DNA from 2 places in the Streptomyces sp. NPDC050423 genome. Region 1 is predicted to be linked to the other one. Evidence: riboswitches for the same ligand, from Rfam matches in the RefSeq annotation. Region 1 holds a riboswitch; the other holds the start of a gene.
The links. Region 1 has a riboswitch for glycine ahead of gcvT (glycine cleavage system aminomethyltransferase GcvT). Riboswitches for the same ligand answer to the same signal wherever they lie in the genome.

Region 1 (15,824 bases):
GCGTCATGGCTCAGCTGGGGGACCCCTATGTCACCGAGCCGGTCGCGCAGGCCGTGATCAACTCCCACGACGCGAACGGCGACGGGCTCCTCACCTTCGACGAGTTCTGGGCCGCGCAGAACAAGGGCTGACGGCCGCGGACCCCCGGCCGGCGGGCCGGGGGCCGCGGACCCGCCCCGCTCACGAGCCGGGCGGGACGGACGAGCCGGACGGGACGGACAGGCCGGCGGCCCCGTCCGATTCGAAGGCCTCGTCCGGCGTCGCCACCGGGCGGAACACGTCGTGCAGCCGGCCCGCCCGCAGCAGCCGCAGGATCCTCGGGCAGTCGCAGATGAGCCAGAACCGCCCGTCCCGGTCCAGCGCCCGCCGCCGGGCCCGGCACAGCAGCGTCAGCCCCGAGCAGTCGAGGAAACTCACGTCGGTCAGGTCGACCACCACATGCGGTGACCGGTCCGACGTGGCGACGTCCAGGGCCGGTGCGATGAGGGCCGCGGTCGCGATGTCGATCTCGTCGCGCAGGGCCACCACCGTCCGGCCGTTCCTGCGGTACACGCGACCGCACGGCTCGGGCAGGGGGACCAGTACGGGGGATGCCGTGGGGGACAGCCTCTCGGTCATGATGCCTCTCCTCGCAGCGCCGAATCCGCGGAGGCATCCGGGCCTGGGTGGCTGTCAGTGAGGTGACAGTCGGTGAACCTAACCCGAGGCTCGCGTCGGGTGGGGATGCAGAAACGTTCGAGCCTGCCGTAATGCGTCCTTCCGGGTGAATGTTCGATGGTGCCGTGGACGTCGAAGGCTATTTGTATGGTTGTCGGTCAGAAAAGGGGGTGGGCGGTGCTCCGCTCACGTGTGCCCGCACCCGCCCGCCGCAGGTCCGCGCCGGCCGTACTCGTCACGGCGGGGGCCGGCCTCCTGGCCTTGGCAGCCGCTCTGCTGGGCGCCGCCGCCGTCGCCCGCGGCACCGGTGAACTGCGCATACCCGGCGCCGGAACCGCCACCGTGCTGCGTACGGTCCTCTTCGGCGCCCTCGCCGTTCACCTCGGCGGCCTCGCCGCCACCGCTCTGGCCCGTTCCCTGCCCGGCCGGCCGGAGACCGCCCCGCGCAGCTGGGCGGCGGCGGCCTCGGTCGCCGGGGCGCTGGCCGCGGCCGGACAGATCGTCCGGCTCGCCCGGGTCAGCGATCTCGGCCTCGTCGAGACCTACGGGACCCGCGAGGGCGGGCTGCTGCTGCTCACCGCCAACGGCTTCGCCCTCGCCGCGTGCTGCGCGGCGAGCAGGCGCCCGGCACTGGCCGCCGCCCCGCTCGCGCTCGTCATCGGCGCGGAGGCGTTGCGCGCCCACCCCGAGGCGTACAGCCCGGCGGTGGGCGCCGCGCTCACCGTCGTCCACCTGACCGCCGCGTCGCTCTGGTGCGGCGGGCTGCTCCACGTGCTGCGCACCATGCGGCTGTGGCGGCGGAACGGGCCCGGCGCCGCCCGCGCGCTGCTCGGCCGCTACGCCCGGCTCGCCGGGTGGCTGTACGCGGCCCTGGCGGTGACCGGTACGTTCAGCGCCCTGCGCCGGCTGCCGCCGGATACCGTCCTCACCTCGGCGTACGGGCGCACCCTGCTGGTCAAGCTGGTGCTGATGGCCGTGGTGAGCGCGCTGGCGCTCGGCGCGCGCCGGGGGCTGGCGTCGGACCCGGACCCCGCGGTCGCCCGGCGCAGGGCGCGCCGTGAACTGGCCGCGCTGGCAGCGGTCGTCCTGGTGTCGGCGGTCCTGACCGTCGTACCCGACCCGCACTGGCTCAGCACCCGCTGAGACGTGGCCGGGCACTCCCCGCGCCCCGCGCGCTGCATCCCGCTCCCCGCGCCCCGCTCAGCGCCTGTCACGGTACGGCGGCCAGCCGCACAGCTCGTCGTCGCGCGGGGCGCGCACCGTCGCGGGGGCGCCGGGGCCGAAGAGCATCACCGGACGCGACGCGTCCCAACCGGGCCAGCCCGGGTCGCCGGAGACGGCGAACCGTACCCACGCCGCGTGCATCGCGTCGGCCAGCTCCTGCGGGGCGTCCTCGCCCGCGAGTACCACCGCGTCCGGCCGGCCCAGATTGTCGAAGACGAAGCCGATCTCCAGCCCGTGGCAGGAACCGAGCCGCTGTACGGGGGACGGCCAGCCGAACTCGTAGAGGTGTGTGCCGCCGGCTGCGCCGATCCGGGCGTCGGCCAGCCGGTTCAGCGGTACGCGCAGGAGCAGGTCGGTGGCGAGGGCGCCGAGCAGTTCGCCCGGGGTCGCGCCGGGCCGGTTCGCGCGGTAGGTACGGGCCGTGGCGCCCGGCACCCTGAACTTCAGCAGGGCCAGCCGGAGTCTCGTACGGGAGAGCCGTTCGGTGAGCCCGCTGGGAACGAACCAGAGCCGGTACTCCTCGGTGTTGGAACCCATCAGCAGATCGATGCCGGACGCGGCGCCGTCCCGCAGCGCCTCGGCCGGCTCGCGGGGCAGCAGATCGCCGTCCACCACGATCTGGAAGGAGTTCCCGCCGGTCAGCGGGGAGCCGCCGCTCGTCACCGCGGTCTGCGCCGCCAGGAGCGCGGCGGGGTCCACGGCGGCCAGGGCCCGTGCCGTCGCGGCCACCCCGAGCCGTTTCGCGATCAGTTCGGTGGTGCGGCGGCCCTTGTCCACGGGGAGCGCGGCCGGGGCCCCGCTCTGCAGCACCGCGCGCCGGAACAGGCCCCGGGCCCGTGGCGCGGAGAGCAGCGCGCCGATGCTGATGGCCCCCGCCGACTCGCCGCACACCGTCACCAGGTCCGGATCGCCGCCGAACGCCGCGATGTTGTCCCGCACCCAGCCGAGCGCCGCCAGCTGGTCGAGCAGCCCGCGGTTGGCGGGCGCGTCCGGGAACACCCCGAACCCCTCGATGCCGAGCCGGTAGTTGAGCGACACGAGGACCAGACCGTCGCGGGCGAAGGCGGCCCCGTCGTACAGCGGGACGGCGGACGAGCCGTGCAGCAGCGAGCCGCCGTGGATCCAGACGAGGACGGGCAGCCCGGTGCGGGCGGGCGACGGCGTCCACACATTGAGGTTGAGGCAGCCGTCGCCGGGCACCTCGGGATCGGGCAGCAGCCGGTCCAGCGGCGGGGAGTACGGACGCTTGGGCGCGGTCGGGCCGAGGGCCACCGCCTCCCGTACGCCCTCCCAGGGTTCCGGTGGCGCCGGGGCCCGGAACCGGTGGGCGCCCACCGGCGGTGCCGCGTACGGGATGCCGCGGAAGACGGCGACGCCCGGTTCGTGTGTGCCGCGGACGGTGCCGTGGGCCGTGGCGGCGTGCGGAGCGGTCCGGTCGGCGCCGGATGCGGATATCGGAGGAGGTACGGCAGTCATGAGATGCCTCCAGCCCTTCTGCGGTACGGCCGGCGAGTTCGGTTCATCGGACTGCCGCCTGCCATCGGGCGTACGTACCAGCAGATCACGGCAGGGGGTGGCCGACCATTCGTGAGGGTGGCGGCCCTTGTGCGGCCGGCCCCTGATTCCTCGGTCCTGGTGCGGTCCTGGTGCGGTCTTGTGCGGCCGTGAAGGGACCGGAAGTGGCCGCTTTGCGTGCACGCGTTTCCGGCCGCGGGCGGGTGGGCCGGTGCCGGACGAGCCATCGGGGCTACGAATGTCCGGAAATCGCTGTCGAGTGCGTGGGTGCCGGTGCCGTGGGCCGTCTCGGCGGGGCCCGGCAGGGGCGTCGGCCCCCGCCGAGGGCCCCCGCCGGGCGTCCGTCAGGTGTCCTTCAGGCGACGAAGTTCCGGGACAGGGCGTCCTGTTCGTCGATCTCCACGAGGTCGGGACGGGTGTAGCGCTCCGCCCGCGCGTGGTAGTCGAAATCCCCTCGGACGAGCCCCCGGTAGTCCCGTACACAGCGTTCCAGAGCGACTCGCTGGGGGCCCTCGATTCCCGCCGCCTCCATCTCCTCGACGAGTTCCTTCTCCGCCCGTTGCACGCGCTCGGCAATGCGGGCCAGCAGGATTCCGGCCTCGTCCGCCGCCTCCTGGAGCGTGCCCCCGCGGTCCCGTTGGATCAGCCGGACGGTATTGTGCTCATAACCGAGCAGGGCTTCCTTCTCGAATGAGCAGATATCGTTGCAGAGGCCTGAGTGGTCGGTCACCGCATTACGTAGCGCGATATAGGCGGGAAGGCTTCGGGCGGATTCCGTGAGGTCGATTCCGGCCGTGATCTCATGCAGGTCGAGGAATGGCTGCATGGCCACCGAATCGCGGCGGTGCTTCACGAAATCGGCCATGCTCGGCACATGGCCGGCGGCCCGGTCGACGGCCTCGGCGTAGTACGTCCACAGCCAGGCGGCCGTGTCCCTGCGGAACTGCCGCACCCAGTGCGGCGGCCGGTCCGTGCAGGTCCGGACCAGTAGCTCGTCCAGGGCGTGCTCCATGGGGCCGACCGGTGTCCGGGCACCGTCGAGTACGTCCACCAGATGCGCGATGGCGGATTCGCACAGCCCGGGGTCGCGGCCGGCCGGGCCGTCGTCGAACTCGTCGTCGACGAGGAAGGCCCAGAAGAGCCACTGACAGAACAGGTCGAGGTGCTTCTGCGACGCCTCGGGAAATATCAGAGATATCCACAGTTCGGGGCGGGTCCGGATCATCTTCTTGTGGGCCACCGGAGAGAGGGCGAGGTTTCTGGTCTCGGCCCATTCCCAGGCGGCCTGCCTGGTCCTGTCGACTCCCGGATTACATCCCGTGCTCTCGAACGGCATGTGGAATTCTGGAAGCGCAATCTTACTCATGGTGCACCTCGTCCAGACGAATGCGAACAGGGAAGGGGGATGCGCGGAACGAATCGCGCACGCACGGCCGGAGCGGCGAGCGGCGAGCGGTGAACGCGGCTCTGCCGATCGGCGCTTCGATACGGCCGCGTCCTCGGGGACAGCTGTCCGCACCAGCCGAACGAGAGGGCGGTGGGACCGTGAACCGGCTGCGGCGGACCGCCGCAGGAGCGGATCAGCGGCGGCGGGGCGGCTGGTCGGTACGAGGGGGCCGAGACGCTGTTCGTGAAACGGCGCGGCCGGGCCGGACGGCCGGATCCCGTCGGGGGTGCGTCACGGGAGGGGCGGCTGTCATCGCTGTCCTCTTTCTTCCGCCGGGGCCTGGGCGTCGGAGCCGGGCCCGTGGGGCTCATGGCAGCGGACCGCCTGACGTGCACGGCGATTGCGTCACCACTCGTCACGACCAGTGAACTCCCAGTATGCGGGGGAGGGAAGCCGCCTGTGACTGAAAATGTGTGTTCGACAGGAACGCCTGCTCAGTTATGAGCAGTTGGACTACTCCCGTGTTGGCCGAGGTGGCGGACGCCGGGGGTGGGGCCGGCCGATTCGACGCACACGTCTGCCTCACCGGCCCCTCTCACCGTAGGGCCGGTTCAGCCGGCCAGCGAGGCGAGCCAGCCCGTCAGGATCCGGTTGACCTCCTCGGGGCGCTCCTGCTGGATCCAGTGGCCGCAGCCGTCCAGGACGTGGGAGGAGACCAGGCCGGGCAGCGTCGTGGGGTACGCCGCGATGGCATCGGCCAGCCAGGTGGTGGAGGCGTCCAGGGACCCGCCGAGGAAGAGGGACGGCTGAGTGACGGGTGCGCCGTCGAAGTCCGCGAGATCCTCCCAGTCCCGGTCCATGTTCCGGTAGCGGTTGAGTGCCCCGCTCATCCCCGTCCGCTCGAACTCGCCCGCGTAGAAGTCGAGGTCGGCCTCACCGAGCCAGCCGGGCCGCCGGTCGGGGAACCGCTCGCGCAGTGTCCCGCCGGACCCGGCGAAGTGCGGGTCCGGGGCGTCGGGCGCGGGCATGGTGTCGGCGGAGAACGCCGCGTAGAAGCCGGCGAGCCAGCCGCGCACGTCAGGCTCGATCTCGGCCTCGGCCCGGCCGGGCTCCTGGAAACGGGCGACGTAGAACTCCTCGCCCCCGCCCATCCCCGCGAAGACCTCGCTGGGGCGCGGACCGCCGCGCGGGGCGTAGGGAACGCTCAGGAGCCCCACCGCGCGGAAGACATCGGGCCTGATCAGCGCGGAGTTCGCCGCGATCGTCGCGCCCCAGTCATGGCCGACGACCACGGCACTTCGCTCCCCGAGCGCGTGCACCACGGCGGCGTTGTCCTCGACCAGTTCGAGCATCCGGTACGCCGCGACGTCCCCGGGCCGGGAGGACCGCCCGTATCCCCGGACATCGATGGCGACCGCCCGGTATCCGGCAGCGGCCAGCGCGGGCAGCTGGTGGCGCCACGAGTACCAGGACTCCGGGAATCCGTGCAGCAGCAGCACCAGGGGTCCGGTGCCCTGCTCCACCAGGTGGATACGGCCGGCGGGAGAGGGCACCGTGCGGTGCGTGGGCTCCGGGGACGGGGCGGGCTGATGCGACATGGGTCCTCCGCGGTTCTCGGTCTGCGCCGGTCACGGTCGGGTCCTGTAGGCCGACCGCGCTCCGGACCCGTACCGCCCGGAAGCGGTCGGCGGCCCGGAACACGATCATGCGCCGGACGCCGGGCCGGCCGCGAGCTCTGTTGCCGCTTCGGCAAATGGACAGGCGCCACTCACCGGATGACCGGCGCCACTACCGGATGACCGGCGTCACTCACCGGCTGAGCGGTGCTGGTCACCGGATGGCACGAGGCATGCACCGGATGTCAGGCGCCATTCACCGGCTGCCAAACGGCACTCACCAGGTGACGGGCAACGACCGGAGCCCGGGCATCGCCGCGTCCGGCTGGTGTGGCCGTGCTCGGCCAGGAGGGCCTGGACTTGGTGAACGGCCCTGGTGATGGTGCCGCCGTTGACTCCGAAGGGCTGGGCGATCAGGGCTCCGCGAGGTCCTGAAGCCGAACTGGAGTCCGGGAAGTCTCCCGGACTCGATATATTCCGGGAGTTCGGCGGACCCGCTCTCATGGTTCCCAAGAAATACGACGGGTTCGCGGCCTCCTTGACGGATGGCCTGTACGTCCAGCGGCTGTTGGGCGCGCGCTCCCCGTCCCTGTCCCTGGCCGGTGCCGAGGGGATCGAGGTACGGCCGCTCGGGGACGCGCAGGTGCTGCCGGGCTCCGAAACCCGTGAAGTGGTGCTGATCGACGTCGATGTGCCGGGCGACTACATATCGTCCGTGGGCGACCCCCAGGCCCTGGACGCCGCGCTCGCATGTATCAAATGGTGCCCCTCTGATGGGTTCAGGGGGTCGATTCGATACATCCTGGCGACGGCCGGCGGGCCGGGTGGATCCGAATGGTGAACGAGGGGAAGGCCCTGACAGCGCTGAAAGATGGAAACGCACTGGTCAGGGCCTATGTTTGCCTAGCACTCGATGATGTTCACCGCGAGCCCGCCCCGCGCCGTCTCCTTGTACTTGACGCTCATGTCGGCGCCGGTCTCCTTCATGGTCTTGATGACCTTGTCGAGGGAGACCTTGTGGCTGCCGTCGCCGCGCAGCGCCATCTTCGCGGCCGTGACGGCCTTCACCGCCGCCATGCCGTTGCGCTCGATGCACGGGATCTGCACGAGGCCGCCGACCGGGTCGCAGGTCAGGCCCAGATTGTGCTCCATGCCGATCTCGGCGGCGTTCTCGACCTGCTCGGGGGTGCCGCCCAGCACCTCGGCGAGGGCGCCCGCGGCCATGGAGCAGGCGGAGCCCACCTCGCCCTGGCAGCCGACCTCGGCGCCGGAGATGGAGGCGTTCTCCTTGAACAGCATGCCGATGGCTCCGGCGGCCAGGAGGAAGCGGACGATGCTGTCGTCCTTCTCCGCCTCGGTGGCGCCGCCGGCCGCGAAGTTCACGTAGTAGTGCAGCACCGCCGGGATGATGCCGGCCGCGCCGTTGGTCGGGGCGGTGACGACGCGGCCGCCCGCGGCGTTCTCCTCGTTGACCGCCATCGCGTAGAGGGTGATCCACTCCATCGCGTGGGTCTGAGGGTCGCCCTCGGCGCGCAGCTGGCGGGCGGTGTTCGCGGCGCGGCGGCGGACCTTGAGGCCGCCGGGCAGGATGCCCTCGCGGGACATGCCGCGGGACACGCACGCCTGCATGGAGCGCCAGATGTCCAGCAGGCCCGAGCGGATCTCGTCCTCGGTGCGCCAGGCCCGCTCGTTCTCCAGCATCAGGGAGGAGATCGACAGGCCGGTGTCACCGGCGAGCCGCAGCAGTTCGTCGCCGGTGCGGAACGGGTTCTTCAGCACGGTGTCGTCGAGGACGATCCGGTCCTCGCCCACCGCGTCCTCGTCGACCACGAAGCCGCCGCCGACCGAGTAGTACGTCTTCTCCAGGAGCGGGGCGCCGTCGCGGTCGTACGCGAAGACCGTCATGCCGTTCGCGTGGTACGGCAGGGCCTTGCGGCGGTGCAGGATCAGCTGTTCTTCGGCGTCGAAGGCGATGTCGTGCATGCCGAGGAGGTTGAGCCGGCCGGTGGAGCGGATCTCGGCGACCCGGTCGTCGGCCGTTTCGACGTCGACCGTACGGGGGGACTCGCCCTCCAGGCCGAGCAGGACGGCCTTGGGGGTGCCGTGGCCGTGGCCGGTGGCGCCGAGCGAGCCGAACAGCTCGGCGCGTATCGAGGCGGTGTGGGCGAGCAGGCCCTCGTTCTTCAGCCGGCGCGCGAACATACGGGCCGCGCGCATCGGGCCGACCGTATGGGAGCTGGACGGGCCGATGCCGATCGAGAACAGGTCGAAGACCGAGATGGCCACGGGTGACTCCTCAAAGCGCTGGTAGACGCCGTTGTCTGCCGGGTGGTGCGGTACGGGCCGGGTCGGCCCGGAGAGCGGGGGACAAGGGATGGGGCACCGCGCTCACTGTTCAGTGTGCGTGGTGCCCCGCCCCAACGTGCAAATGCGCAGGTCCGGACTACAGACCGGGGTACAGCGGGAACTTCTCGGCGAGCGCGACGACGCGGGCCTTCAGGTCGTCCGCGTCGTAGGACGGCTTGAGGGCGGACGCGATGATCTCCGCGACCTCGGTGAAGTCCTCCGCCCGGAAACCGCGGGTCGCCAGGGCCGGGGTGCCGATCCGCAGGCCCGAGGTGACCATCGGCGGCCGCGGGTCGTTCGGGATGGCGTTCCGGTTGACCGTGATGCCCAGCTCGTGGAGCCGGTCCTCGGCCTGCTGGCCGTCCAGCTCGGAGTTGCGCAGGTCCACCAGGACCAGGTGCACGTCCGTGCCGCCGGACAGGACGGAGACGCCGACCTCGGTGACGTCCGGCTGCACCAGACGCTCGGCGAGGATGCGGGCGCCGTCCAGGGTGCGCTGCTGGCGCTCCTTGAACTCCTCGGTCGCCGCGACCTTGAACGAGACCGCCTTGGCCGCGATCACGTGCTCCAGCGGGCCGCCCTGCTGACCCGGGAAGACCGCCGAGTTGATCTTCTTGGCGAGCTCCTGCGTCGACAGGATGACGCCACCGCGCGGACCGCCGAGGGTCTTGTGCGTGGTGGTGGTGACGACATGGGCGTGCGGCACCGGGCTGGGGTGCAGACCCGCGGCGACCAGACCGGCGAAGTGCGCCATGTCGACCATCAGGTACGCGCCGACCTCGTCCGCGATCCGGCGGAAGGCGGCGAAGTCCAGCTGGCGCGGGTACGCGGACCAGCCGGCCACGATCAGCTTCGGCTTGGACTCCTTGGCGAGGCGCTCGACCTCGGCCATGTCCACGAGGCCGGTCTCGTCCACGTGGTACGGGACCACGTTGTAGAGCTTGCCCGAGAAGTTGATCTTCATGCCGTGGGTCAGGTGACCGCCGTGGGCCAGGTTCAGGCCCATGATCGTGTCGCCCGGCTTCAGCAGCGCGAACATCGCGGCGGCGTTGGCCTGCGCGCCGGAGTGCGGCTGCACGTTCGCGGCCTCGGCCCCGAAGAGCGCCTTGACGCGGTCGATGGCGATCTGCTCGATCACATCGACGTGCTCACAGCCGCCGTAGTAGCGGCGGCCGGGGTAGCCCTCGGCGTACTTGTTGGTCAGGACGGTGCCCTGGGCCTCCATGACCGCGACCGGAGCGAAGTTCTCCGAGGCGATCATTTCGAGGGTGGACTGCTGACGGTGGAGCTCGGCGTCGACAGCGGCGGCGACGTCCGGGTCCAGCTCGTGGAGGGAGGAGTTGAGAAGCGACATCAGGTGGTCCCTTGGGGTCTCAGTTGCCGGAGAACGCGGTGTACTCGTCGGCGGAGAGCAGATCCTCCGGCTCCTCCGCGACACGTACCTTGAACAGCCAGCCGCCTTCGAACGGTGCGGAGTTCACCAGCGAGGGGTCGTCCACCACGTCCTGGTTCGCGGCCGTGATCTCGCCGGTCACCGGCGAGTACAGGTCGCTGACCGACTTGGTCGACTCCAGCTCACCGCAGGTCTCGCCCGCGGTCACCGTGTCACCGACCTCGGGGAGCTGGGCGTAGACGACGTCACCGAGCGCGTTGGCCGCGTACTCCGTGATGCCGATCGTGGCCACACCGTCCTCGACGGCCGACAGCCACTCGTGCTCCTTGCTGTACCGCAGCTGCTGGGGGTTGCTCATGACCTGAATTCTCCTGTACGCGGGGGAGTGCTGATGAACGATGGTCTTACGGTGTGAGACAGGACTGCGTCACGTACGCGGTGCCCTGTTCCGCCTGCGGACTACTTCTGGCGCTTGTAGAACGGCAGCGCCACGACCTCGTACGGCTCGTGGCTGCCCCGGATGTCCACCGCGACGCCCTCGGTGCCGGGCGCGGCGTGCCCGGCGTCGACGTACGCCATGGCGATCGGCTTGCCGAGGGTGGGCGACGGGGCGCCCGAGGTGACCTCGCCGATGACCTGGCCGCCGGCGACGACGGGGAACCCGGCGCGCGGGACCCGGCGGCCCTCGGCGACCAGGCCGACGAGCTTGCGGGGCGGGGCGGTCTCGGCGCGTTCGGCGGCGGCCTCCAGGGCCTTGCGGCCGACGAAGTCGCCCTCCTTCTCGAACTTCACGACCCGGCCGAACCCGGCGTCGAACGGGGTCAGCCCGGTCGTCAGCTCGTGCCCGTACAGCGGCATGCCCGCCTCCAGGCGCAGCGTGTCGCGGCAGGAGAGCCCGCAGGGGATCAGGCCGCGCGAGGCGCCGGCCTCGGTCAGCGCCCGCCACAGCTGCTCGGCGTGCCCGGGGGCGACGAACAGCTCGAAGCCGTCCTCGCCGGTGTAGCCCGTACGGGCGATCAGCGCGGGGACCCCGGCGACCGTGCCGGGCAGTCCGGCGTAGTACTTCAGCCCGTCCAGGTCGGCGTCGGTGACGGCGGCCAGGATGGCGGAGGACTCGGGGCCCTGGACGGCCAGCAGCGCGTACGCGTCGTGGTCGTCGCGCACCTCGGCGTCGAAACCCTCGCCGCGGGCGGTCAGCTCGTCCAGCACGATCTGGGCGTTGCCGGCGTTGGCGACCACCATGTACTCGGTCTCTCCCAGCCGGTACACGATCAGGTCGTCCAGGATGCCGCCGTCCTCGGCGCAGATCATCGTGTAGCGGGCCCGGCCCACCGACACGGTGGCGATGTTGCCGACCAGCGCGAAGTTCAGCAGATCCACGGCCGCCGGGCCGGTGACGGTGATCTCGCCCATGTGGGAGAGGTCGAAGAGGCCGGCCTTCGTGCGCACGGCGATGTGCTCGTCGCGCTCACTGGCGTACCGCAGGGGCATGTCCCAGCCCGCGAAGTCGGTCATCGTGGCGCCCAGCGAACGGTGCAGGGCGTCGAGGGTGGTGAGACGGGGGGCGGTGCTCATGGATATGGCTCCCAGGGCATGACGACGAGGACGATCCCTCCCCATCTGTCATCGGAACCTGAGAGGTTCGCCGAGAGGCCCCGGAGGGGTTCGGCTTGCACCTTGGGTGGAGCCGCTGGGCGACTCGCTTTTCAGATCTGCCTCATCCACGCGGTACGGGGCCTGAGAGATTCAAGGGAGGATCTTGCTCCTTCGGCGCCCGGCCCGGAGGCCGGAACTCTCCCGCGCGGATTCAAGCGGCCTTTATGCAGTTGGCCGGGTCATCATCGCACGCATCGCCGGGCAGTGGGGCGCCGGTACCCCACCGGATCCGGCGGGTCGCACGCTTGTGTCGCATTACCTTTTCTTTACACTTCGTGGCAGGTGTGGGTCGGCCGACAGGGGGATGGCGATGACGTTGCAGCGGTACGCGACGACCGCGGGGGTCGCACACGGGGCACTGCCCGCACAGCCGGGCGCACCGGCCCGGGAGACGCGGGGCCCGCACGGACCCGTCGTACGGGATCTGCGGGGCCGGTCCGGGCGCGGCCCGCGCGGCCTGCACTTCGTGGCGGGTGACGTCGTGGTGGTATCCGGGCTGCCGGGCAGCGGCAAGTCGACGCTGATCAGGCGGGCCGTGTCCGCCCGCGTCATCGACTCCCAGGACACCAGGGACCGCTGGGCCGCTCTGCTGCCGCGCTTAGTCCCGTACGCCCTCTACCGCCCGTTCGTCCGCGTCGCCCACTACTGGGGACTGTGGCAGGTGCTGCGCTCCGGCGTCTCCGTCGTCGTCCACGACTGCGGCACCCAGGCCTGGGTGCGCGGCTGGCTGGCGCGCGACGCCCGGCGGCGCGGCGGCGTCCTGCACCTCGTCCTGCTCGACGTCACCCCGCAGACAGCGCGGGCGGGCCAGCTGGAGCGGGGGCGCGGCGTCTCCGGGTACGCGTTCGCCCGGCACCGCAGGGCCCTGCGGAGGCTGCTGCGGGACACCGAGACGGGCACACTGCCGCTCGGCTGCGTCTCGGCGGTGCTCCTGGACCGCGAGGCGGCGGCGCTGCTGACGCGGATCACCTTCGCGGACGCGCGGGGCGAGAACCGGTAGCGGGCCTTCCGATGCCCGGACACCCGGCGCGCGGCGCTAACCTCTTGCTGCACGGCACGGGGCGAGAGAGGGAAGCAGTGGACATTCCGGCACAGGGCCACACCGTTCCGCAGGGCGGATGGCCGGCCAACGAGCTCGAAGAAGTGCTGAGCGCCTCGCTCGGCAACCCGGAAGCGGGCGGCCGGCTCGTGGAGGTGCTCGGCCGCAGCCATCTCTGGGTGCCCCTGCCCAACGGCGGCGGACCGGACGCCACCGATCTGGACCTGCCGACACTGGAGATCGACGGCGCCGCGTACGTCCCCGTGTTCAGTTCCGAGCAGCAGTTCCTCGGCTGCGTCGGCGCCCGTATGTCCTTCACCGTGGCGCCCGCCGTCGAGTTCGCCCGCGGACTGCCCCCGCAGCTCGGCATCGCGGTGAACCCGGGCGGCGCGGTCGGCATGCCGCTCCCGCCGCCCGCCGTCGCCGAACTCTGCCGGTCCGGGCGCAGCCTGCTCGACGGACCGGCCAGCGGCGGCCGGGTCCGGCTCTACGAGCCGGACTGGAAGGAGGAGCCCGTCGACTTCCTCGCCGCCGCCGCCGGTGAGTTCGAGGAGAGCGGTGTCGTGCTCAGCGCCCGCAGGACCCTGGCCAGCATCGAGGGCGGCGACCCCGTCCTCTTCGTCGGCGTCGAGTTCTCGACCTGGGACGGTGCCGGGCGCAACGCCCCCATGGACGCGCTCGGCCGCGCGCTCGGCCGCGTCGAGCTGCCGTGGCCGGTCAACCTGGTGCTGCTCGACGTGGCGCAGGACCCGGTCGCCGACTGGATGCGGGCGAGGATCCGGCCGTTCTATCAGCGGGCAGGCGAGTAGCGCCGCCCGTCGGTCCGCGCGGGACGGCTGCGGCCCATGGCGTCAAGTCGGTGTCAGGACCGGCGCCTAAGCTGGTTTGATGGCTGGTGCCTCGGCACCGCGCCGTACCCGCGTGCCCCGGGAGCGGCAGGCCGACACAGTGGATCGAAGAGGGGCGGGACCCAGGGTGAGTGCGTCAGGCACCGCGGCGGCCGGGAAGGTCGAGCACATGCTGCGCCAGGTGACACCCGGGCGCTACGACGCGTACGAGGCCTTGCTCCAGGCCCTGGCGGCCGACCGGATCTGGATGCTGCTCTGGCACGGCCGGGCCGGTTCGCCCGACGCCCAGTACGGCAACATGGAGATCGACGGCCTCGGCTACGCCCCCTGTGTCACCTCCGCCCAGGAGCTCTCCGCCAGCGGCTGGAACCGCGCCCATGAGGTGGTGGGCGGCCGCGACATCGCCCGCGCCCTCTTCCCCGACCGCTGGGGCATCTGGCTGAACCCGCACGCCCCGGGCGGCGGCGTGGGCATTCCCTGGCTCGACCTGCGCCGGATCGCCACCGGCCTCGACCGGATGCCCGCCGGTCCGCTGCGGATCAGCGACCCCGCCGTCGAGACCCCGCAGTTCTACGCCCAGCTGACGCAGAACGCCCACCACACCCCGGCGATCCGCTCGCTGCGCCGCGCCTGGGTGCAGCCCGCGCTCGGTGTCCCGTACCTCGCCATCGGCCTCGATCTGTACGACACCAGCCAGCCGTCCGTCGACGCGGTGCGCGCGATGATGCAGCAGTCGATCGGCACGGTCCCGGAGGGGCTGCCGGTCTCCACCGTCGCCATGTCCGACGAGTACGACCCGGTCGCGATGTGGCTGCGGGGCAACTCCCGTCCGTTCTACGACCGCGAGTCGCACGCTCCGGCCGGCCGGAGCGGCGTCGTCGCTCCGGGTTACGGCTACCCGCAGCCGCCCGGTCCGGCCCCGCACGCCTACTAGGCCCGCCGGGCCCGCTCACCCGAGCGGACAAAGCACCCTCGGGCGGACAAGGCAACCGCCGTGGTCACCCAAATAGCCACCCAATAACGCCTGTTGGGTGGCATGTCCGTTCTGATGGATTAGTGGCCGAGTGGTCCGCTCACTCGATCAAGCTGTCCGGATAACGGAAGCTCACTGACCGCATCACGTTTGAGCAAACATTCCCCGTCAGGTCTGGCGGGTGATCGCAACCGCGTTGAAGACTCCCGACTAGTGGGGATCGTCGCTCCTTTGTACGAGGTTGCCCCGGCGGACATTTCGTGGACGCTTCAGACGCTTCAGACGTATCTCAGTACCAGGACATCAGCCGCATGATCGTGCGCGGCTGATGCGCGCCAGGCCGTTACCGCGGCGAGCAAGGGCCGGCCACCGCCGGCGGGAGGGGTCAAAGGCACTGTGACCGCACCGATCGAGACCACCGGATCGGCTGCCGAGGCTCAGCCGGAGGCAGTACTCACGGGAGTCAAGCAGAGCCAGATCGAGGGCCGTTCGCTCGGACAGATCGCCTGGACGCGCTTCAAGCGCGACAAGGTGGCCGTTGCCGGCGGCATCGTTGTCATCCTGCTGATCCTGCTCGCCGTCCTCTCCAAGCCGATCCAGGCCGTCTTCGGTCTGGACCCCAACGCCTTCCACCAGGAACTCATCGACCCCGCGCTGCTCGCCCCCAAGGGCGACTGGGGCGGCATGAGCTGGAGCCACCCGCTCGGCGTCGAACCGCAGTACGGGCGCGACATCATGACCCGCATCATCGAGGGCTCCTGGGTCTCCCTCGTCGTCGCCGTCGGCGCCACCCTGCTCTCCGTGGTGATCGGCGTCTTCTTCGGTGTGGTCTCGGGCTTCTACGGCGGCTGGGTGGACACGGTCATCAGCCGCATGATGGACACCTTCCTGGCCTTCCCGCTGCTGCTGTTCGCGATCTCCATCTCGGCGGCACTCCAGGACGGCGCCTTCGGCCTGACGGGGCTGCCGCTGCGGATCGCGGTACTGATCTTCGTGATCGGCTTCTTCAGCTGGCCGTACATGGGACGTATCGTCCGAGCCCAGACGATGAGCCTGCGCAACCGCGAATTCGTCGAAGCTGCCCGGTCGCTGGGCGCCCGGGGACCCTTCATCCTCTTCCGGGAGCTGCTGCCGAACCTGGTGGCACCCGTTCTGGTCTACTCCACGCTG
Region 2 (15,824 bases), on a different contig from region 1:
GCACGCATCCCGCGTGCTCATGTCCTGCGCCACGATCTCGCGACCCCGTGGGCCGTGAAGGGGCTGGTGATGCGCCGTGTCGTCGAGGCCGCCGGAGACCGCGACGTCGATACGACGGACGGTGTGCGGGTCGTCGAGGCGGACGGACGCTGGGTGATGGTCCTGCCGGACCGGGCGGAAGCGGTCACCCATCTGTGGGCGGAAGGGCCGGACGACGCCTCGGCGCAGGCCCTCCTGGACGAGTGGTCGGCGATCGTCGACAGCGCGGGCAACTGAGCCGTCCGGCCACCGCGGTGGCGGAGAGACGCCGCCCGCGGTGGCCGGACGGTCCGGGCTTCCCGCGGTGTGCAGGACCGCGCCGGCCGACGGCTCCGGCACATCGGTGGGGCCATTCGGCGGTAGCTGCCGCGACGTGCGACGATGTGCGGCATGTCGCAGCAGCCCCCCGATCGGAGTACGGCCTCGCCGCCCGCACGCCCCGACGCGTCCATGTCGCTGCTGACCAATGTGATGGACCACAGCCTGGACGACGGGTACGCCGAGGCAGCGGCTCGTCGCGAGGCCGACGGCCGGGCCGGCATGCCCCGCACCCTCAAGGCGAAGCTGGGCTTCGCGGCGTGCCTGGTGCTGGCCGCGCTCGTTGTCACCCTGGGTGCCGCGCAGGCACGGGTGGCGGCACCGGTCCTCGCCAAGGAACGCGAGGAACTGATCGACCGGATCGACTCGGAGACCGCTGCGACAGACACTCTTGAGGCACAGGTCGAAAAGGTCCGTGACGATGTCGGCAGGCGTCAGCGCAAGGCTCTGGAGAAGCACGGTGGGGACCAGGCGGAACTGGTGGCCCTGCTCTCCGGCGCGACGCCCGTGCACGGGCCCGGCCTGAAACTGGTCGTCGACGACGCGAAGAACACCGACCAGGGCGGCGGCGGACCGCGTGAGACCAGCGGCTTCTCCGACACCGGACGGGTCAGGGACCGGGACCTGCAACGGGTCGTCAACGGCCTGTGGCAGTCCGGTGCGGAAGCGATCGCCATCAACGGGCAGCGTCTGACCGCCCTGTCGGCGATCCGCGCCGCGGGCGACGCCATACTGGTCGACAACAAACCGCTGGTGCCGCCGTACTCGGTGCTCGCGGTGGGGGACGGGAAGAAGCTCAGCGCCGCCTTCCGCGGCAGTGCCGACGGACAGTACCTGCAGGCACTGAAGGACACCTTCGACATCAGGACCGGCATCTCCGTCCAGGAGAAGGTGAATCTCCCGGCGGCCCCGAGCCTGATCGTACGGACAGCAGAGCCTTATAAGGCCGCCGACACCGGCAGTGGTGCGGCAGACACAGGGAAGGGCACATCGTGATCGCCGTACTGGGCCTCGTCGTGGGAGTCGTGGTCGGACTGTTGGTCCGGCCCGAAGTGCCGGCGGTGGTCGAGCCCTATCTCCCGATCGCCGTCGTGGCCGCCCTCGATGCCGTCTTCGGTGGCCTGCGGGCCATGCTCGACGGCATCTTCGTCGACAAGGTCTTCGTGGTCTCGTTCCTCTCGAACGTGGTCGTGGCCGCCCTGATCGTCTTCCTGGGCGACAAGCTGGGCGTCGGCGCCCAGCTCTCCACCGGTGTGGTGGTTGTCCTCGGCATCCGGATCTTCTCCAACGCCGCCGCCATCCGCCGTCACGTCTTCCGGGCCTGAGGCCGATGAGCGACGACGAAGAATTCACCGGCGGCCGGGAACAGCCCGGCGAGCGGCCCGTGGACGCCCCCAAGGAGCTCACCGGACGCCAGCGGCTGATCGCCGGGCTCTGGCCGCCACGGGTCACCCGCGCCCAACTCATTGTCGCGGTGCTGCTGTTCGTCCTCGGTCTGGGGCTTGCCATCCAGGTGCGGTCCAACAGCGACAACAGCGCCCTGCGCGGCGCGCGCCAGGAGGACCTGGTCCGCATCCTCGACGAGGTGGACGACCGTTCACAGCGGCTGGAGGACGAGAAGCAGCGCCTTGAGGACCAGCGCACGGAGCTGGAGAACAGTTCCGACCAGGCGGAGGAGGCACGCAAGCAGACGGTCGAGAAGGAGCGTCAACTCGGCATCCTCGCGGGCACCGTGGCCGCGCACGGCCCCGGGATCACCCTCACGATCAACGACCCGGGTGGCGCGGTGGAGGCCGACAAGCTCCTCGACGCGCTTCAGGAGCTTCGGGCAGCCGGCGCCGAGGCGATCGAGGTCAATGGCGTGCGGGTGGTGGCCAATACATACTTCTCCGGCGACGGTGGCGCCATCAAGGTCGACGGGCGGAAGATCTCGGCTCCGTACGTGTTCAAGGTCATCGGCAAGCCGCAGGATCTGGAGCCGGCGCTGAACATCCCGGGCGGCGTGGTGCAGACGCTGGAGAAGGAGCAGGCCACTGTGCATGTGTCGCAGGCCGACGACATTGTCGTGGACGCCTTGCGACCGGCGGAGCGGCCTGACTACGCTCGGTCGTCGGCCCCGTGAACCCGGGACGCGTGAGCGTCGGGGGACACGGGCAGAAGGTTGCGGGGGGTCGCCGCATCGTAATCGTGGCGCGTGGTGGAAACTGTCGAGTGGATACGGACGTTGTGAAGATGTCCGGGTCGGCAGGTGTGTTCATTCAGGGTTCGTCCTGCCCCACGGGCGGGTCTGTTTCGGTCAAGGGGAATCGCCCGTGAAGTTGTTTGGGAAGTTGTTCGGCAAGAGTGCACGCGATGAGGCTGCCCGCCATCGCGCGCCGCGCCATGGTCAAGCCGACGAGCAGGGCTCCGAGCGCCCGCTCTTCCGCGACGAGGTGGCAGGTTCGGGGGGTGACAATTCGGGCGCGTCGTCTGTTGACCCCGCCGGTCCCGGCCGCATAGGTTTCGGAGAACCGTCAACCTCAAGTACGGGTGGAGGGTTCACCCCGAGGCAGGAGGGTTCGTCCATGCCGGTCTGTACGAGGTGCGGCCACCGCAATGCCGAAGCCAGTCGTTTCTGCTCCAACTGCGGCGCGCCGCTGAGGGGCGGGGTACCCGAGCGGGCCTCGGAGACGACGTCGACCATCTCCATCTCGGGCCTTGAGGCCTACGAGGCGGAGGTGACCGGTCAGTCGTCCGCGCCGTCGCTCTCGCCCGAGGCACAGGCCGCTGTGGACGCCCTGCCGCTCGGCTCGGCGCTCCTGGTGGTGCGGCGCGGTCCGAATTCGGGCAGCCGCTTCCTGCTGGACGGCGAGCTGACCACGGCCGGCCGCCACCCGCAGAGCGATATCTTCCTCGACGACGTGACGGTCTCGCGCCGTCACGTGGAGTTCCGCCGGAGCCCCGACGGCAGCTTCACGGTCGGGGACGTGGGCAGCCTCAACGGCACGTACGTCAATCGTGAGCGCATCGACTCCGTCGCGCTGTCCAACGGCGACGAAGTGCAGATCGGCAAGTACCGGCTGGTCTTCTACGCGAGCCAGCGGGCCATCTGACCCGCCCCTGACTCCGTCGGGGGGACCCCCAGGAAGGTCCATGCTGAGAACACCGACGGGCGGTGCCGGAAACGGCACCGCCACCGCCGACGACCGCCCGATGAGCATCGGCACGGTGCTCCTGCAGCTGCGGGACGAGTTTCCCGAAGTCACCATCTCCAAGATCCGCTTCCTGGAGGCGGAGGGACTCGTCGAACCGCAGCGGACGCCCTCCGGCTACCGCAAGTTCCGGTCCGACGACGTCGAGCGGCTCGCTCAGGTGCTGCGGATGCAGCGGGACCACTATCTTCCGCTGAAGGTCATCCGCGAGCACCTGGACGCCGTCGCCAGGGGCGAGCGGGTGGCCCTGCCGGCCCCGGACGGCGAGCGGGACCTCGCCGACGGCAGTTGGACCGGTGGGACGGGCCGGGCCACGGCCGCCCGCATCGGCCGCGCCGAGCTTCTCGCTGCCGCGGAGGTCACCGAGAGCGACCTCGACGCGTGGGAGTCCTACGGTCTGGTCGTTCCGACGGCCGACGGCGGATACGACGCCGGGACGGTCGCCGTCGCCAGGCTTGTGGCGGATCTGGGCCGATTCGGTCTGGAACCGCGGCATCTGCGCGCCATGCGAGCGGCCGCCGACCGGGAGGCCGGACTCATCGAACAGGTGGTCGCACCACTGCGACGGCACCGGAATCCGCAGACCAGAGCCCATGCCGAGGCCACTGCGAAGGAGCTCGCGGAGCTTTCTGTACGGCTGCACTCGGCCCTCGTGCAGACCGCGCTCCAGATCAGGCTCCACTGATCGCAGTGGGCCCCGACTACCCAAACCTGCCGAGCACGTCCTAGGGTTGCTGTGTGAACGAGCTCGACGTTGTGGGTGTCCGGGTGGAAATGCCCTCCAACCAACCGATCGTGCTCCTGCGTGAAGTGGGAGGCGACCGGTACCTCCCCATTTGGATCGGTCCTGGTGAGGCGACCGCGATCGCCTTCGCTCAGCAGGGCATGGCTCCGGCCAGGCCGCTGACCCATGACCTCTTCAAGGATGTGCTTGAGGCCGTGGGCCAGGAGCTCACCGAGGTCCGGATCACGGACCTCCGGGAAGGGGTCTTCTACGCGGAGCTGGTCTTCGCGAGCGGAGTCGAGGTGAGTGCGCGGCCGTCCGACGCCATAGCGCTCGCCCTGCGCACCGGAACGCCGATCTACGGCAGTGACGGGGTGCTCGACGACGCGGGAATCGCGATTCCCGACGAGCAGGAGGACGAGGTGGAGAAGTTCCGGGAGTTCCTCGATCAGATCTCGCCGGAGGACTTCGGTACGAACAGTCAGTGACGTCCCAAGGGGGCGCCGTCAGCGCATCCGACAAGCCTTTCCCGGTCGAGAGTCACGGGAAACCACCCTCAGGGTGATTATCACTCGGCGTGCCGAGTGTGGCGATCGTTGACGCACCCCGGGTGACTGCCTACCTTCGAGTGGGCAGGTCAAGGACGGAGGTCGGCGTGAGAAGCAGCGGCGACGGTGCGGCAGTGGGTGGGCCGTATCCGCAGCAGGGGAGTACAGCCGACCAGACCATCAGGCAACCGGCTGTGCCGGCTGCGGTGGCGGGGGACGGCGCGGCATCGGCCAAGGACATCGGCTATCGCGGGCCGACGGCATGCGCGGCGGCGGGGATCACCTATCGCCAGCTCGACTACTGGGCTCGCACGGGCCTCGTCGAACCGAGCGTCCGTCCCGCGTACGGATCGGGCACACAGCGGCTCTACAGCTTCCGGGACGTCGTCCTGCTGAAGATCGTGAAGCGCTTCCTCGACACCGGGGTGGCCCTCCAGAACATCCGCACCACGGTCCAGCACCTACGGGCCCGCGGTTTCCAGGACCTCGAACGCATGACGCTGATGAGCGACGGGGCGACCGTCTACGAGTGCTCCTCGCCCGCCGAGGTCGTGGAGCTGCTCCAAGGGGGTCAGGGCGTCTTCGGCATCGCCGTGGGGGTGGTCTGGCGGGACGTCGACGCCGCGCTGTCGCAGCTGCACGGGGAGCGGGTGGACACCGGCGAGACGCTGATCGGGAACAACCCCGCCGACGAGCTCGCCCGACGGCGCAACCGGGCCGGCTGAGCCGGTGCGAGCCCGGCCGGGCCCGGGGTTTCCCGGGCCCGCGAGCGGTTGCCATCCGGCGATTGTCAGTGCCGTAGGGCAGCATCGATTGATGTGAGAGCCGCGCCGACCATCCTGCATCTGGACATGGACGCCTTCTACGCCTCCGCGGAGCAGGCGGCGAAGCCGAGTCTGCGCGGCAAGCCCGTGGTGGTGGGCGGGCTGGGGCCGCGCGGGGTCGTCGCCACCGCCTCGTACGAGGCGCGGCGTTTCGGGGTCCACTCGGCCATGCCGATGGCGCAGGCCAGGCGGCTGGCGCCGAACGCCGCCTATCTGGTGCCGCGCTTCGCGCTGTACCGGACCGTGAGCGACCAGGTCATGGAGCTGCTGGGCCGGCTGTCACCGCTGGTGGAGCCGCTGAGCCTGGACGAGGCCTTCGTCGACCTGGAGGCCGGCGGCACCGCGGACGACACGGCTTCCGCGCTGGCGATCGGTGAGCAGCTGAGGGAGGCGATCGAGGCGGTCACCGGACTGAGCGGGTCCGTCGGCCTCGCCGGCTCCAAGATGCTGGCCAAGATCGCCTCGGAGGAGGCGAAGCCCGACGGGATCCTGCTGATAGCGCCGGGCACCGAGCGGGATCTGCTCGCGCCCATGCCGGTCCGCACGCTGCCCGGGGTCGGCCCGGCCACCGCGGACCATCTGCGGCGCGCCGGGATGACCACGGTGAACGACCTGGCCGAGGCGGGCGAGGCGGAGCTCGTACGGCTGCTGGGCAAGGCGCACGGCGGCTCACTGCACCGGATGGCGTCCGGCCATGACGACCGGCCGGTCGTCGCCGAGCGCGACGCGAAATCGGTCTCGGTCGAGGACACGTTCGACACGGACCTGCACGACCGGGTCCGGGTCAGGAGCGAGGTGGAGCGGCTCGCGGACCGGTGCGTCCAGCGGCTGCGGGCGGCGGAGCGCTCGGGCAGGACCGTGGTGCTGAAGGTACGGCGGTACGACTTCTCCACCCTGACCCGGTCCGAGACGCTGCGTGGCCCCACCGACGACCCCACGGTGGTCCGGGAGGCCGCCGCGCGGCTCCTGGAGTCCGTGGACACCACCGGGGGAGTGCGGCTGCTCGGAGTGGGCGTCACCGGGCTCGCCGACTACACCCAGGAGGACCTGTTCGCGCAGGCGGCCGACGAGCGCACCGCGGCCGAGCGCACCGCCGCCGGGACCACCGACAGCGCGGGGGGCGGTACGGTCGACGGCGGGCCGGAGCCCGAGGAGCCGGAGCAGGAGAGCGCCGAACAGCTCGCCGCCCGCCGCTGGCCGGCCGGGCACGACGTGCGGCACGACGTCCACGGCCACGGCTGGGTGCAGGGCAGCGGCGTCGGCCGGGTGACGGTGCGCTTCGAGGAGCCGGAATCGGCTCCCGGCCGGGTGCGTACGTTCCGGATCGACGATCCGGAACTCCAGCCGGCCGATCCGCTGCCGCTCGTGCGGGATCCGGCCGACTACTCGTCCTGGCCGGCCAGCCTGCCGAAGTCCCGGTCCGGGCCGATCTCCTCGGGCGGGGAGTCCAGACCGTAGTGCCGGTAGAGCTGGAGCTCCTGTTCCGGCGAGAGATGCCGGCCGACCCCGAAGTCGGGAGCGTTCTTGATCAGTGCGCGGTCGAAGGGGACGCGCAGCGCGTCCCCTTCGAACTCGCTGGGTTCCAGCGGGACGAAGGCGTCCCGGCTGAACAGGCCGGTGCGTACGGCCGCCCACTCCGGCACGCCGGTCGCGTCGTCGAGGTACACCTCGTCCACGGTTCCGATCTTGGTGCCCTCGCGGTCGAACGCCTTGCGGCCGATCAGGTTGCGCGGATCGATGTCGGTCTGCACGGACCCTCCCACTGGTCGCGGCTACTCCACAGGAACCACAGAAGTGCACAACCGTGGGGTTGGCCACTCGAGATTTCCGCCGGGAACCCCGCTGGTAGGCTGGAGAGTGGCTGCTTACCCCGTGCGGGAGAGTCCTCCGGAGCGAATCCGGAGGCGCCGAAGGAGCAAATCCTCCCCGGAATCTCTCAGGCCCCCGTACCGCACGGACGAGGTCACTCTGGAAAGCAGGGCGGGTTCCGCACGGCCGTGGGCCGAGGCGGATCTCTCCCTCACCGACGGTGAAAACCGGTGCGTGCAGTGGGCACCGGTGAAGCTCTCAGGTTGAGATGACAGAGGGGGAGGCCGTTCGGGCACCCCGCGCCGTGGTGCCCCTCGCAGGTCGTGACAGACCAGGAGGCCTCCACCATGACCCCCCGTCGCACTTCGCTCTCCCAGCTGGAACAGGGCATTCCGTTCGAGCAGCGTCATATCGGTCCCGACGCCGCGGCGCAGGCGAAGATGCTCGCCCAGGTCGGTTACGGCTCGCTCGACGAGCTCACCGCGGCCGCGGTGCCCGATGTCATCCGGAGCACCGAGGCGCTTCAGCTGCCGACGGCCCGTACCGAGGCCGAGGTGCTGGCCGAACTTCGCGCGCTCGCCGACCGCAACCAGGTGCTGGCCCCGATGATCGGGCTCGGCTACTACGGCACGTTCACCCCGCCGGTGATCCTGCGCAACGTGATGGAGAACCCCGCCTGGTACACGGCCTACACGCCGTACCAGCCGGAGATCTCCCAGGGCCGCCTCGAAGCTCTCCTGAACTTCCAGACGATGGTCGCCGACCTGACCGGGCTGCCCACCTCCGGCGCCTCGCTGCTCGACGAGGGCACCGCCGCCGCCGAGGCGATGGCGCTGGCGCGGCGCGTCGGCAAGGTCAAGAAGGGCGTCTTCCTGGTCGACCAGGACGCCCTCCCGCAGACCGTCGCCGTGATCCGGACCCGTGCCGAGCCGACCGGTGTCGAGGTCGTCGTCGCCGACCTCACCGACGGCATCCCGGCCGAGATCGCCGAGGGCGGCGTCTTCGGCGTGCTGCTGCAGTACCCGGGCGCCTCCGGAGCCGTGCGCGACCTCAGGCCCGTCATCGAGCAGGCCCACGAGCTCGGCGCGATCGTGACCGTGGCCGCCGATCTGCTGGCGCTCACCCTGCTCACCTCGCCCGGCGAGCTCGGCGCGGACATCGCGGTGGGCACCACGCAGCGCTTCGGTGTGCCGATGGGCTTCGGCGGACCGCACGCCGGCTTCATGGCCGTGCGCGAGAAGTTCGCGCGCAGCCTGCCGGGCCGCCTCGTCGGCGTCTCCGTGGACGCGGACGGCAACAAGGCCTACCGGCTGGCCCTCCAGACCCGCGAGCAGCACATCCGCCGCGAGAAGGCCACCAGCAACATCTGCACCGCGCAGGTGCTGCTTGCCGTGATGGCCGGCATGTACGCCGTCTACCACGGCCCGGACGGGCTGCGGACGATCGCCCGGCGTACCCACCGCTACGCCGCGATCCTCGCCGAGGGCCTGCGCGCCGCCGGTGCCGACGTCGTGACGGGCTCCCACTTCGACACGCTCACCGTCCGGGTACCCGGCAGGGCCGCGGAGGTCGTCGCCGACGCCCGCGAGCGCGGCGTGAACCTGCGGCTCGTCGATGCCGACCTCGTCTCGCTCGCCTGCGACGAGACCACCACCCGTACGGAGATCGCGTCCGTCTGGGCGGCCTTCGGCGTCACGGGTGACATCGACGCACTGGACGCCACGACCGCCGATGCGCTGCCCGAGCAGCTGCTGCGGACCGACTCCGTGCTGACCCACCCCGTCTTCCACCAGCACCGTTCCGAGACCGCGATGCTGCGCTACCTGCGCAGGCTCGCCGACCGTGACTACGCGCTGGACCGCGGCATGATCCCGCTCGGCTCCTGCACCATGAAGCTGAACGCGACCGCCGAGATGGAGTCGATCACCTGGCCCGAGTTCGGCGCGCTGCACCCCTTCGCGCCGGCCGAGCAGGCCCAGGGCTTCCTGACGCTCATCCATGAGCTGGAGGAGCGTCTCGCCGAGGTCACCGGTTACGACGCGGTCTCCATCCAGCCGAACGCCGGCTCGCAGGGGGAGTTCGCGGGGCTGCTGGCCGTCCGGGCGTACCACCGTGCCAACGGCGACGAGGGGCGGACCGTCTGTCTGATCCCGTCCTCCGCACACGGCACCAACGCGGCCAGTGCCGTGATGGCAGGCATGAAGGTCGTCGTGGTGAGGACCGCCGACGACGGCGAGGTCGACATCCAGGACCTCCGCGCCAAGATCGAGCAGTACCGCGACGAGCTCGCCGTGCTCATGATCACCTACCCGTCGACGCACGGTGTCTTCGAGGAGCACGTCGCCGACATCTGCGCCGAGGTGCACGACGCGGGCGGCCAGGTGTACGTCGACGGCGCCAACCTCAACGCGCTGGTCGGTCTCGCCAAGCCGGGCCATTTCGGCGGCGACGTCTCGCACCTGAACCTGCACAAGACCTTCTGCATCCCGCACGGCGGCGGCGGCCCCGGCGTCGGCCCGGTCGGTGTGCGCGCGCACCTGGCGCCGTACCTGCCCAACCACCCGCTGCAGCCCGCCGCCGGTCCGGAGACCGGGGTCGGCCCGATCTCGGCCGCTCCGTGGGGCTCGGCGGGCATCCTGCCGATCTCCTGGGCGTACGTACGCCTGATGGGCGGGGAGGGCCTGAAGCGTGCGACGCAGGTCGCCGTACTCGCGGCCAACTACGTCGCCAAGCGGCTGGAGCCGCACTACCCGATCCTGTACAACGGCCCGGCCGGTCTGGTCGCGCACGAGTGCATCGTGGATCTGCGGCCGATCTCCAAGGCGACCGGCGTCAGCATCGACGACGTGGCCAAGCGGCTCATCGACTACGGCTTCCACTCACCGACCATGTCGTTCCCGGTCGCGGGCACGCTGATGATCGAACCGACCGAGAGCGAGGACCTCGCGGAGCTGGACCGCTTCTGCGACACGATGATCGCCATTCGCGGCGAGATCGAGAAGGTGGCCTCCGGCGAGTGGGGCGCGGACGACAACCCGCTGGGCAACGCCCCGCACACGGCGGCCGCGCTGGGCGGCGACTGGGCGCACGGCTACAGCCGTGAGGTGGCGGTCTTCCCGGCCGGGGTCACCGCCGCCGACAAGTACTGGCCGCCGGTGCGCCGGATCGACGGTGCGTTCGGTGACCGCAACCTCGTCTGCTCCTGCCCGCCGCTGGACGAGTACGACAACTGACGACACCGACGCCTTCGTGCGAGGCGGAACTGCGCCGGGGCCGGTTCGGAGATCTCTCCGGGCCGGCCCCTGTCCGTACCTGCCGCGGTCAGGCGGCCTTCATCACCCGGCCCGTTCCCAGCGGCCGGTGCGGTGCGATGATCTGCCCGTCCGGGAGCAGCTCACCGGTGTCCTCGAAGAGCAGGACGCCGTTGCACAGCAGGCTCCAGCCCTGTTCCGGATGGTGCGCCACCAGGCGGGCGGCTTCCCGGTCGGCTGAGTCGGCTGTGGGGCAGGGTGGCTGGTGCTGACACATGGCTGGGTTCTTTCGCTGCGTTGAGTTGAGTGTCCTGCGGCTTGAAGAGGTGTTCATGGCCGCCCCCCGTATCGATCGGTCCGGTCCCAGTGTTGCCCCACGGGCGTCAATCCGCAGGGATTTCGCGGCAGCGCTTCTTCTCCTCTCATGACGCATCACCCAGCCGGACGGTTCAACGCAACTTCCCTGTCACTTCGGGTGGTTCGGGGTGGCCGGATGGGGCTAGTCCGGACGGGGACCGGATGTGCCCCCCCGCAGCACCGTGCCCCGCCACCGGAATCGGTGGCGGGGCACGGTGAAGTGGGGGGCGGCCGGGGCTCAGGCGGGGGAGCCGAGCAGGGGGCCGGGGCCGGGTGTGATGCGGGTGGTGATCACAGGAAGCAGATCGGCGACCCGGTGCGGACGGTGTGCCGCGATGCCCGGTGGGGCGGGAGCCAGCGGTACCAGCAGATCGGCCGCGGCGGGGGACCCGCCGGACGCGTCGGCCTCGGTGTCCTCGTGCAGCCACAGTGCCAGCATGTAGAGCTCGGGAATGGACAGCAGCCTCGGCTGGTAGTGGGTGCTCGCCGCCTCCGCCTGGCGCAGGGCGAGTTCGGTCGAGGCGATGTAGGGGCCCTCGAAGAAGTGCGAGAAGGTCCAGCCGTCGGGGGTGAGCATGGTGTCCGCCGCGGCGACCGCCCGCTCCGCGCCGCGGATCTGGAAGCGCCAGGCGGCGAGCCGGGTGGTGGGTGTGAGCCCGCCCGCTCCGATGCGGTCCAGCACATGGACGGGGAGTGGGTGTTCGGGGCTCAGAGGCCCCTGGGCGGACCGCAGGGCGGGGGTACGGGCCTCGCGGACCGCGGTGGGTGAACCGAGCGCCGCGAGTACGCTTCTCAGCGCGGGCGCGGGAGCCGGAGGAACATGCAGCGGCATAGTGGGTCGCCTCTCACTTCGGAGACACGGTGGAGCGTGGGTGGGTGCAGACGGCGCTGTCGGCGTGCGGGGCCAGAGGAGGCCGGTGACTGAGCCGGTGCGTCAACTCTCTGCCTCGTCCGCGGAGTTTATACGACACGTGTTCACGCGGTGATTCCACTAGCCGCCACGACTATTGCCGGCAAGACGGTATCCGGACTTTATTATGCGGAGATTATGCTGATTCGGTGCGAGCGGCACAGCTGCCGCCTCGGGTTTTTCCTGTGACGCGGTAGGCCGAAACGCGTCGGTGCATTCAGCCAGGGCCGAACGGCGGAAACTGCGCACTGCGTCATGCCGAGTGAATGTGCCCCCGGCTGCGGTCATCAGATTAGCGGCTGTGCACCCTGCGCGGGGCGTTATGGATCACCCCGTCTGGGCATTATCGATCGTGACGCGAGCGGCCTGGGCCGCGGGCTGCCCACTCGAGGAGGGACACTTCGATGGGGGAGAAGGTCGTGGCGGGCGCCTTTGACCTGTCCGATCGGCAGAGGTACCGGCGGAAGCTCCACCAGTGCCTGGAGGGGCTGGGGAGGCTCCTGGCGGAGCGGAGATTCGACCGGCCGCGCAACCTCATGGGCATGGAGATCGAGCTGAATCTCGCGGGCTCCGACGGTATGCCGAGGATGCTGAATGGACAGGTACTGGAGCGCATCGCGAGCCGGGATTTCCAGACAGAACTCGGGATGTTCAATCTGGAAGTGAACATTGTTCCCCACCACCTGGCCGGGCGTGTTCTCGACCAGCTGGCCGAAGAGTTGCGGACCGGCCTCGGATATGCCGACCGCAAGGCCGGGGAGGTCGACGCAGGGATCGTGATGATCGGAATACTGCCCACGCTCGGCAGCGGGGACATGGTCCGCGCGAACCTCTCCGACGTGGACCGCTACGCGCTGCTGAACGACCAAATGGTGGCGGCGCGCGGCGAGGATTTCTCCCTTGATATCGAAGGTGTGGAGCGCTTGGTCTGCACCTCCGGGTCGATCGCGCCGGAGGCGGCCTGCACCTCGGTCCAACTGCACCTGCAGGTGACCCCGGAACGGTTCGCGGATGTGTGGAACGCCGCGCAGGCCGTTGCCGCGGTCCAGGTGGCCCTGGGAGCCAATTCGCCCTTCCTGTTCGGCCGGGAGCTGTGGCGGGAGTCGCGCCCGCCGCTCTTCCAGCAGGCCACGGACACCAGGCCGCCCGAACTGCAGAACCAGGGGGTGCGTCCCAGGACCTGGTTCGGGGAGCGCTGGATCGGTTCGGCGTACGAACTCTTCGAGGAGAACGTGCGCTACTTTCCCCCGCTCCTGCCCATCTGTGAGGAGGAGGACCCGCTGCGGGTCCTCGACGAGGGCGGGGTGCCCCGGCTCCAGGAACTCGTCCTGCACAACGGCACGGTCTACCGCTGGAACCGGCCGGTGTACGGGCTGTCGGACGGTGTCCCCCACCTCCGGGTGGAGAACCGGGTGCTGCCCGCGGGGCCGACCGTCGCCGACGTGATGGCCAACGCCGCGCTCTACTACGGGCTCGTGCGGGCCCTGGCCGAGGAGTCCCGCCCGGTGTGGACCAGAATGCCGTTCGCCGCCGCGGCCGAGAACTTCGACACCGCCTGCCGCCGGGGCATCGACGCCGAGCTGCTCTGGCCCCGGCCCGGCCGCTCCGCCGGGCTGACCCGGGTGCCGGTCGTCAAACTCGTACGGGACGAACTGCTGCCGCTGGCGGCCGCCGGGCTCGACGCGTGGAACATCGAGCCCGCGGACCGCGACCGCTACCTCGGGATCATCGAGGAGCGCTGCAAGCGGCGGACGAACGGGGCGTCCTGGCAGGCGGACACCTATCACCGGGCGCGGGACGCCGGAATGGGGCGGAGTGCCGCGCTCGCGGCCATGACCCGCCGCTACGGCGAACTGATGCAGGACGGCGAGCCCGTGCACAGCTGGCCGGTGGGCGTCCCGGAAACCTGAGCGGGCGGGCAGGGCCGGTCCGGGACGACCCCGCCCGCCTCGCGGTCGCTATTCCTTGGCGGCGCGGCCGCTCTGCCCGGCGGTCATGACGGCCTGCAGAATCACCGCCTGGATCTCGGCCGGGTCATTGACCTGGTAGCCGCCGCCACCGGTCACCTTGGCTATCTCGTTCACCTCTTCGCGGTCGGCCTCGGGGCCGACCGCGATGGCGAGCAGCGGAACCGGGCGCTCCGGGTCGGCGATCCGTCTGAGTTCCGCGATCAGGGCACTGCGCGAGATGGAACGGTCGTCCTGGTTCGAGCCGTCGGTGAGGATCACCACGGCGTTGAACTTGCCCTTCACGTACGTGCGCTGCGCCTCCTTGTAGGCTGCCAGCGTGGTGTCGTACAGCCCGGTCGCACCGTCCGGCACGGGCTGCAGGGCCGAGAACGCGGCGGATAGCTTCTGCCGGTGGGTGCCGCCGCCCTTCGCCTGCTCCCCGAGCCGGCTGGTCGCCACCAGCCGGCGGTAGTCCTTGTCGCCGTCGAGCCTGGTGGCGAACTCCCAGAGGCCGATCTCGTCATTCGGCGTGAACTGGTTGAGGGCCTCGATCAGGGACGCCTTGGTGACGTCCATCCGGGACTGGTTGCGGCCCGGCACGATCGTGGCCATCGAACCCGAGGCGTCGACGACCGTGGTGAGCCGCGCGCTCTGCACGGTGATCGTCCACATGCCGAGCGTCTCCTGAAGCGTGTCGTCGGACGGTGCGGAGGCGGGTGAGGCGGCGTACGGCTGGGGCGACTTGCCGCCGGCCGACGCGACCAGCTGCGCGCCCGCCGTACCGTCGGTGGTCCGGAAGCCGTGCTCCTCCAGCGTGCGCTGCGCGCCCTCCTCGGTCAGCAGGGTCATGAACCGCAGTGCCGCCCGGCTCTCGTCGGTGCCCAGCTTGTTCTCGTTGACCAGCGTGAACGGGTAGTCGAGCAGCGGGGTGCCGTCCGTGGGGTAGAAGAGGTCCAGTTTCCCGTCCCCGGTCGCCCCGGCGTTGTGGGCGAACGCGGCCTGCTCGGAGAGCAGCACCGCCTGGTTGCGGGCCGGATTGCCCTCCTCGGCGCCCGAGCCGTCTCCGGCGAGTGTCCCGAGCACCTGGGTGTCGCTGTCGGACATCCGCTGGGCGAGGAGCTTGGCGGTGGCCGCGACCCTGGTGTCGCTGTCCCCGCCCTGCTTGTCGGAGGACGCGCCGATGCTGGTGAGCGCCAGCAGGCCGGTGGCGCTGCGCGCCGGGTCGGCGGAGCCCAGCCGTACCTTGTCGGCCTCCGTCGCCGAGGCCATCAACTCGGCCCAGGTGTATTTCTTCTTCGGCCAGCCGAGGGTCTTGGCGGCGGAGGGCACCGTGGCCAGGGCCACGGGGGAGGAGGCCACGGAGTCGCCCGGTGTGACCGGCACGGCGTCGCCGGTTCCCTTGGCGCGGCTCAGCCAGAGATCGGAATCCGGCAGCCACATCTGGTAGTCCGGCGTGCTGGTGCCGCCGGCGAGCGCGTCGGCGACCTTGTACGAGTCACGGGCCACCACCTCCACGTCGACGCAGTGGCCGTCGGATCTGAGGCCGTCCTTGCGCGCCTGGTCGGCGATGGTTCGCACGGCCGGAGCGATGTCGGGGGAGGCCACCATGGACAGATGCACCGCGGAGTCCTGGCAGGACTCCGAGAACGACAGCAAGCCGCCTTTGGCCGCTACCGCGGTTCCCGCCGCCACGGCGAGAACGAGCGTGGTGGCGATGGCTACGGTACGACGCCGGTTCGACGGACGGTCCCCGCTTCCGTCCGCCGTGTAGTCGTCGGGCAAGCTGTGACGTCCCATGTCGGTGGTGCCCCCTCCTTGAGGATGAACAAGGAAAAAGGGGGACCACACCATCGGCAATGGTGCTCGTCCCCCGGCCTGTCGCGCATGATCTTCGTACCTGTATT

Region 2: it holds a riboswitch for glycine, as region 1 does, so the genes downstream of both, gcvP (aminomethyl-transferring glycine dehydrogenase) here and gcvT (glycine cleavage system aminomethyltransferase GcvT) in region 1, are expected to answer to the same signal.

What each region holds. Positions count from the first base shown of each region.
Region 1 covers NZ_JBFAJY010000039.1:8,819-24,642, forward strand. Annotated here, with positions in the region: gene AB0I52_RS25645 (EF-hand domain-containing protein) at 1-131, shown strand, start outside; gene AB0I52_RS25650 (STAS domain-containing protein) at 181-618, opposite strand; gene AB0I52_RS25655 (CopD family protein) at 835-1,800, shown strand; gene AB0I52_RS25660 (carboxylesterase family protein) at 1,858-3,357, opposite strand; gene AB0I52_RS25665 (terpene synthase family protein) at 3,752-4,732, opposite strand; gene AB0I52_RS25670 (alpha/beta hydrolase) at 5,395-6,381, opposite strand; gene AB0I52_RS25675 (hypothetical protein) at 6,902-7,240, shown strand; gene AB0I52_RS25680 (L-serine ammonia-lyase) at 7,303-8,685, opposite strand; gene glyA (serine hydroxymethyltransferase) at 8,843-10,099, opposite strand; gene gcvH (glycine cleavage system protein GcvH) at 10,119-10,496, opposite strand; gene gcvT (glycine cleavage system aminomethyltransferase GcvT) at 10,598-11,713, opposite strand; glycine riboswitch at 11,855-11,948, opposite strand; gene AB0I52_RS25700 (AAA family ATPase) at 12,105-12,794, shown strand; gene AB0I52_RS25705 (enhanced serine sensitivity protein SseB) at 12,872-13,642, shown strand; gene AB0I52_RS25710 (enhanced serine sensitivity protein SseB C-terminal domain-containing protein) at 13,809-14,615, shown strand; gene AB0I52_RS25715 (ABC transporter permease) at 15,051-15,824, shown strand, end outside.
Region 2 covers NZ_JBFAJY010000044.1:3,192-19,015, forward strand. Annotated here, with positions in the region: gene AB0I52_RS27380 (mannose-1-phosphate guanyltransferase) at 1-276, shown strand, start outside; gene AB0I52_RS27385 (DUF881 domain-containing protein) at 430-1,353, shown strand; gene AB0I52_RS27390 (small basic family protein) at 1,350-1,682, shown strand; gene AB0I52_RS27395 (DUF881 domain-containing protein) at 1,688-2,479, shown strand; gene AB0I52_RS27400 (FHA domain-containing protein) at 2,670-3,449, shown strand; gene AB0I52_RS27405 (MerR family transcriptional regulator) at 3,490-4,233, shown strand; gene AB0I52_RS27410 (bifunctional nuclease family protein) at 4,287-4,760, shown strand; gene AB0I52_RS27415 (MerR family transcriptional regulator) at 4,928-5,545, shown strand; gene AB0I52_RS27420 (DNA polymerase IV) at 5,639-7,102, shown strand; gene AB0I52_RS27425 (PRC-barrel domain-containing protein) at 7,027-7,395, opposite strand; glycine riboswitch at 7,510-7,606, shown strand; gene gcvP (aminomethyl-transferring glycine dehydrogenase) at 7,801-10,686, shown strand; gene AB0I52_RS27435 (DUF5999 family protein) at 10,775-10,981, opposite strand; gene AB0I52_RS27440 (hypothetical protein) at 11,300-11,893, opposite strand; gene AB0I52_RS27445 (glutamate-cysteine ligase family protein) at 12,376-13,881, shown strand; gene AB0I52_RS27450 (substrate-binding and VWA domain-containing protein) at 13,930-15,717, opposite strand.